2 regions of the Micromonospora sp. WMMD708 genome follow, and region 2 is predicted to be linked to the other one. Evidence: riboswitches for the same ligand, from Rfam matches in the RefSeq annotation. Region 2 holds a riboswitch; the other holds the start of a gene.
The links. Region 2 has a riboswitch for S-adenosylmethionine ahead of thrC (threonine synthase). Riboswitches for the same ligand answer to the same signal wherever they lie in the genome.
Positions count from the first base shown of each region.

Region 1: it holds a riboswitch for S-adenosylmethionine, as region 2 does, so the genes downstream of both, ACN260_RS15030 (ABC transporter substrate-binding protein) here and thrC (threonine synthase) in region 2, are expected to answer to the same signal.

Region 1 is NZ_CP186060.1:3,416,974-3,420,177, forward strand. Features, by position in the region: gene ACN260_RS15015 (SDR family oxidoreductase) at 56-904, opposite strand; gene ACN260_RS15020 (winged helix-turn-helix transcriptional regulator) at 1,025-1,420, shown strand; SAM riboswitch class IV at 1,488-1,600, shown strand; gene ACN260_RS15025 (hypothetical protein) at 1,603-1,755, opposite strand; gene ACN260_RS15030 (ABC transporter substrate-binding protein) at 1,878-2,774, shown strand; gene ACN260_RS15035 (amino acid ABC transporter permease) at 2,817-3,204, shown strand, end outside.
Region 2 is NZ_CP186060.1:319,069-322,272, reverse strand. Features, by position in the region: gene thrC (threonine synthase) at 163-1,449, opposite strand; SAM riboswitch class I at 1,458-1,593, opposite strand; gene ACN260_RS01430 (hypothetical protein) at 1,905-2,624, shown strand; gene ACN260_RS01425 (DoxX family protein) at 2,668-3,117, opposite strand.

The DNA of each region.
Region 1 (3,204 bases), 3.1 Mb from region 2:
GTGGGGGGCCCGCTCCACCGGTTATCCGGTGCCGTGCCCGCCCGTCGCCGCCGGGTCAGCCGGCGACGCGCAGCGCCTCGGCGAGGGTGGTGGGCCGGCGGCCGAGCAGCTTCTCCAGGTGCTCCACCGGCACGTACAACGCCCCGTGGGCGATGCCCCGGTCGGCGTCGGCCAGGGTGGCGGCGTAGGGCTCGGGCAGCCCGGCGGAGACGAGCAGTTCGGTGTACGCCGGCACCGGCAGGTCGGTGTAGCTTACGTCGCGTCCACTCTGGCGGGACACCTCGGCGGCCAACTCGGTCATGGTGAACGCCTCACCGCCCAGTTCGTAGACCTGACCGGCGTGTCCGTCGGTGGTGAGCACCTCGGCGGCGGCCTCGGCGTAGTCGGCCCGGGTGGCGGCGCTGACCCGGCCGTCGCCGGCCGACCCGGCGACCCCGTGGGCCAGGTAGCCGGGCAGCTGACCTGTGTAGTTCTCCAGGTACCAGCTGTTGCGCAGCAGCACGTACGGCAGCCCGGAGGCGCGCAGTTCCTCCTCGGTGGCCCGGTGTTCGGTGGCCAGCAGCAGGTCGGAGGTGTCGGCGTGGGCGATGCTGGTGTAGACGACCAGACCGACGCCGGCCTGTCGGGCGGCCTCGATCACGTTGTGGTGCTGGGGCACCCGCTGGCCGACCTCACTGCCGGAGACGAACATCAGCTTCTCGGCGTCGGCGAAGGCGGCGCGCAGCGACTCGGGGTCGGTGTAGTCGGCCGCCCGCACCACGACGCCCCGGTCGGCGAGGTCGGCGAGCCGGTCCACGGAGCGGCCGAGGGCCACGATCTGCCCGGCGGGTACGCCCCGGCGCAGCAGGGATTCGACGATCAGGCGGCCCAGCTGGCCGGTGGCCCCGGTGACGACGACGGACATGGCGCTCTCCTTCGGGTGGCGTTCTCTTGTCGTACTGGCCAACACGCAGGTGGGAGCCGATACTTCCCGGCAGAGAGTAGGCACCTTGAAGTTTGTGACGCACTGATGGAGAGTAAGCTGATGCGACCCGACCCGTTCCAGCGCGACTGCGGCAGCCGGCAGGTCATCGACCGGATCGGCGACCGGTGGAGCGTGCTGGTCGTGCTCGCCCTCGCCGGCGGCGGACGCCGCTACGGCGAACTGGCCGGGCACATCGACGGGATCAGCCAGAAGATGCTCACCCAGACCCTGCGCGGGCTGGAACGCGACGGCCTGGTCACCCGCACCGTGCACGCCAGCGTCCCGCCCCGGGTCGACTACGCCCTCACCGACCTGGGCCGCAGCCTGCTCGACCTGGTCTCCGGCCTGGAAGCCTGGGCCACCACCCACCTGGCCGAGGTGCAGGCGGCCCGGGTCCGCTACGACGCCGAGGTGGTGCGCCGCCCGCCGGCCACCACGCGGGCCGCCCGACGGTAAGGGGCGGACGTGAGGGCCGTCATAACGGGTGGACGACCGGCGGGGCGCTGCTGCTAGATTTCGGGCAGGTCATGAGCGCCAGCGTCAAGCCCCGGCTCGCTGGCCGGCAACCCTCCGCCACGGTGGGGTGCTCCGGGTGAGGACCAGGCACCGGTGAACGACCCGGTGCAAGCGTGGCCTGGTCACCCCAGGTCGACACCGATCAGGGAGAAGCCGTGTCGTACCAACCACCCGCCCCACCCGGTGGCGGCGTCACCGCCGTGACCCGACCCGGCGTACGGTCCGTCGGCGTCCGGCTGGTCAGGCGGCGGCATGTCGACCTCATGCGGGTGCACAGCGACTCCTGTCGCCGCCGCTAGTCGAACCCCTCTTCCCGTGACACCTCGAGCGGGATGCCCGGTGGGCATCCCGTCGGCGGCGCGCGTCCGCCGCCGCCCGACCACCTCCGGAGACACCCGTGCGATTCCTTCCTGCCCTGCCCGCCCCCCGACTGCCCCGCGCCGCGTGGAAGCGGGTCGCCGCGCTCGGCGTCGCCGCCCTGCTCGCCGGCACCGCGCTGACCGCCTGCGGCGGCGGCTCCGAGCCGGCCGACAACCCGTACGGCCTGCTCCAACCCGGTGTGCTGCGCGCCGGCACGCTCACCGACGCCCCACCGAACGTCTACCTCAAGGACGGCAGGTTCACCGGCTTCGACAACGACCTGCTCGTCGCCGTCGCCGGCAAGGTCGGGCTGAAGGTCGAGTTCGTCGGCACCGACTTCTCGGCGCTGCTCTCCCAGGTCAACAACCGCAAGTTCGACGTCGGCAGTTCCTCGATCACCGTCACCGAGGCGCGGAAGAAGACCGTCGACTTCGGCAACGGCTACGACTTCGGCTACTTCGGCCTGGACGTGCCGGCCGGCTCCCCGCTCACCGGCTTCGACCAGCTCGCGGGCAAGCGGGTGGTGGTCGTGCAGGGCACCGTGCAGGACGACTACGCCACCTCGCGCAAGCTCGACCCGGTGCGGGTGCCCGACTACAACGGGGCGATCAACCAGCTCAAGGCCGGTACCGCCGACGCCTGGATCGCCCCCGCCGAGATCGGCGAGAAGTCCGCCGCCGACAGCAACGGCAAGATCACGGTGGCGGCCACCGAACTGAGCCCGGCCCCCACCGCGTACGCCGTCGCCAAGGGCAACGACGCCCTACGCGAGGCGCTGGACAAGGGCCTCGACGAGGTGATCGCCGACGGCACCTGGACCCGCCTCCAGGAGCAGTACTACCCGGGTCGGCCGATCCCGGAAGGCTTCACCCCCGGCAGCGGCGACGTCACCGCCCCGGGCGCGGCGACGCCGTCGGCGTCGGCCACCTCCTGACGGTACGACCAGACCAGCGAGCGGGGCGGTGGGAGAAACACGATGGATCCGTTGAGCACCCTGTGGGAGACCTTCTTCGACTGGGACTCCATGCGCGAGGCGCTGCCCGAGATGCTGACCGTCGGGCTGCCCAACACGCTGATCCTGGCGGTCTCCGCCGCCCTGCTCGGCTCGGTGCTGGGCATGGCGCTGGCCGTGGCGGGCATCTCCCGTACCCGCTGGCTGCGGGGGCCGGCCCGGGTCTACACCGACGTGTTCCGGGGTCTGCCGGCCGCCGCCACCATCCTGCTGATCGGCGTCGGCCTGGCCCCGCTCGGCATGCAGGTGTGGGGCCCCAACCCGTACCCGCTGGGCATCCTGGCGCTGTCGCTGATCGCCGCGGCGTACATCGGGGAGATCTTCCGCTCCGGCATCCAGAGCGTCGAGGCGG
Region 2 (3,204 bases):
CACCACCCACCGCGAAAACCCGGTCACCCAGAGATCCACTCGGGCCGTCCTGCGCCCATGATCGACACAGTGGGACCGAAGAGGCGGTATCCCGGCCGGCTGACACCGCAACCTGCGCCCCGATGGGTCGACCACCCTGCACGGACCGGGGGCGCGCACGTGTCAGGAGAGGAGACCGGCGTCGCGGGCGGCCCGCAGGGACGGCTTGATCCGGTGGGTGGGGCCCACCTGACCGGCGACCGCGTCGATGGTCTTCAGTCCTTCCCCGGTGTTGAAGACGACAGTCTCCGCGGTCGGGTCGAGCCGGCCGGACTCGACGAGCTTGCGCAGTACCGCCACGGTCACCCCGCCGGCCGTCTCGGCGAAGACGCCCGTGGTACGGGCCAGCAGCCGGATGCCGGCGCGGATCTCGTCGTCGTCGACGTACTCCATCCAGCCGCCGGTACGCCGCACGGCCTCCAGGGCGTACAGGCCGGCGGCGGGGTCGCCGATGTTGAGGGACTTGGCGATGCCGGTCGGCCGGACCGGGGTGATGGTGTCGGTGTCGGCGTGCAGGGCGGCGGCGATCGGGTTGCAGCCGGCCGACTGGGCACCGAACACCCGCCAGCCCCCGGCCGGGGCCTCGACCAGGCCGATCTCGACCAGCTCGGTGAACGCCTTGTCGATCTTGGTGAGCAGTTCGCCGGAGGCCATCGGGATGACCACCTGGGCCGGGATGCGCCAGCCGAGCTGCTCGGCCACCTCGTACCCGAGGGTCTTGGACCCCTCGGCGTAGTAGGGCCGGACGTTGACGTTGACGAAGGCGGTGTCCTCGAACTCGTCGGTCTCCACCAGCTCGCCGCAGAGCCGGTTCACGTCGTCGTACGAGCCGTCGATGGCGACCAGGTCGCCACCGTAGACGGCGGTGGTGATCACCTTGCCCTGCTCCAGGTCGCCCGGGATGAAGACCACCGAGGGGGCGCCGGCGCGGGCCGCGTGGGCGGCCACCGAGTTGGCCAGGTTGCCGGTCGAGGCGCAGGCGAACCGCTCGAAGCCGAGCGCCTTCGCGGCGGTGAGCGCCACCGAGACCACCCGGTCCTTGAACGAGTGGGTCGGGTTGGCGCTGTCGTCCTTGACCCACAGCGGCGCGCTGATGCCCAGCTCGGCGGCGAGGTGGGGCGCCGCCACCAGCGGGGTCAGCCCCGGGTCCAGGGTGACCCGGGTGGCCGGGTCCTGACCGGCGGGCAGGAGGGCGGCGTACCGCCAGATGTTCTGCGGGCCGGCCTCGATCTGCTCGCGGGTGACGCGCGCCAGCGCGGCGGCGTCGTAGTCGACCTCCAGCGGGCCGAAACACTCGTAACAGGCATGCTGCGCGGCGAGCGGGTAGCGGGCGGAGCAGGCGCGGCAGACCAGGGCGCGGGCGGGGCTGGCGGCGGTGTCGATACCGGGGGCGGCGAGCGTCGACGTCATGTCGATTCCTCTCATCTTTCCCCGCATCGCACCCTGCGGCGGGGACGGAATTGGCACCTGCCCCGCCGGACGCTCAGCGATGAGCGCGCGGGGTGGTTGCCGGGGCGTCGTCGGGCCGTATCCCTCAGCCCCTCTGGATGAGGTATGCAGTTGTGGGACCGAGTCTAGGCAGCTTCGCGGCCATCGCCCAGCCCGCTTCCCACGGTGTGAACCATGGCGTCGGCCACCCCGCCGCCGGGCACCGACCGGACACCCCGGTCGGCACCGATGTTTCGGGGAAGTTTCCAGCTCAACACGTCCGTGAGCACCGGGTGGAGAAACCCGTACGCGACCCCCCGGTCGGCCCCTGACCGCGCTCCGACAGGCCGACCCTGGCGGGCCATGGAGCCGATGACCGGCATTGCCATCGATAAGTACGGTGCGGGTCATCTGATGTCGAGAGAGGACCCCCGGCAATGCGACGGATACCGTTGAGCCTCACCAGCCTCGCCCTGGTCTGCCTGCTCACCGCGTGCGGGGGTGAGCAGGGCACGACGGACGGGGCGGCGCCCACGGTCGGCCCGTCCACCGAGCCCTCCACCGCCTCTGTGCTGAACGCGGCCACGGCCGAGCCGACGCCCACCGGGGTCGAGCCGACCCAGCAGAAGAAGAGCACCCCCACCACCGCCCCGGCGGTCGCCACCACCCCCCCGGCACCGACGGTCAAGGCCCCGCTGACCTGCGCCCATCTGGCGGGTGCCAAGCTCGGCAGCAGCAAGACGCCCTACAACGGCTATCCGGACTACCTGCCGTTGACCGAGGGGCAGTGGTCGGGCGAGGACGGCGCCACCGTGACGCTCCAGAAGCCCTGCGGCATCGGCGACCTCGACGGTGACGGCGCGGACGACGCGGTCGGTGTGGTCGCGCTCAATTCCGGGGGCAGCGGCACCTTCTACACCGTCGCGGTGTGGCGCAACAACGGCGGCCTGCCGGTGTTCCGGGCGCTGACCGACCTCGGCGACCGGACCCCGGTCGTGTCGGTGAGCGTGGCCGGGCGGCGGGCCACCGTGGTCTGGTTGACCCGCAGCCCCAACCGGGGCATGGCCGAGCTGGACATCAAGCGCACCTCGGTCTACAAGCTCACCGGCAGCACCCTCGCCGAGGTGAGCCACACCGACGCCCCCTACAACCCCTGACCGGCCGCGTCGCCGGGACGGCCCGGCGACGCGGGTCGGTATGTCAGACCGGCACCGAGGCGGGCTCGGAGGCCGGCGTCGCCGGGGCGTCGGAGCGCCGGCGGCCGAGCAGCGTGTCGAGCGCCCAGGCACCCGGGCCGAGGACCGCGATCAGCAGGAACGACCAGCAGAACAGCGCGGACAGCTCACCGCCGTTGCGCAGTGGCAGCAGGCCCTCCGGCTGGTGCACCACGAAGTAGGCGTACGCCATCGAGCCGGACGCGAGCAGCGCCGCGGGCCGGGTGAAGAGACCGGCAAGCACCAGCGCGCCACAGACCAGCTGGATCAGCGCGGCCCACCAGCCCGGCCAGGTGCCGAGCGGGACAGCCTTGCCGGTCACCGGGTTGCCGCCGAACAACCCGAAGACCGACGACAGGCCGTGCAGCATGAACAGCAGGCCGATGACCATGCGGTACAGGGACAGGGTCGGCCCGCCGAGCCGAGAGACGTTCATGGGAACCTCCATGGAAGGGATTACTTCCCACCCATGATGAGGCATCGAAGCACTTAAATCGATAAATTCTTTGTTTCTGGGAAGATC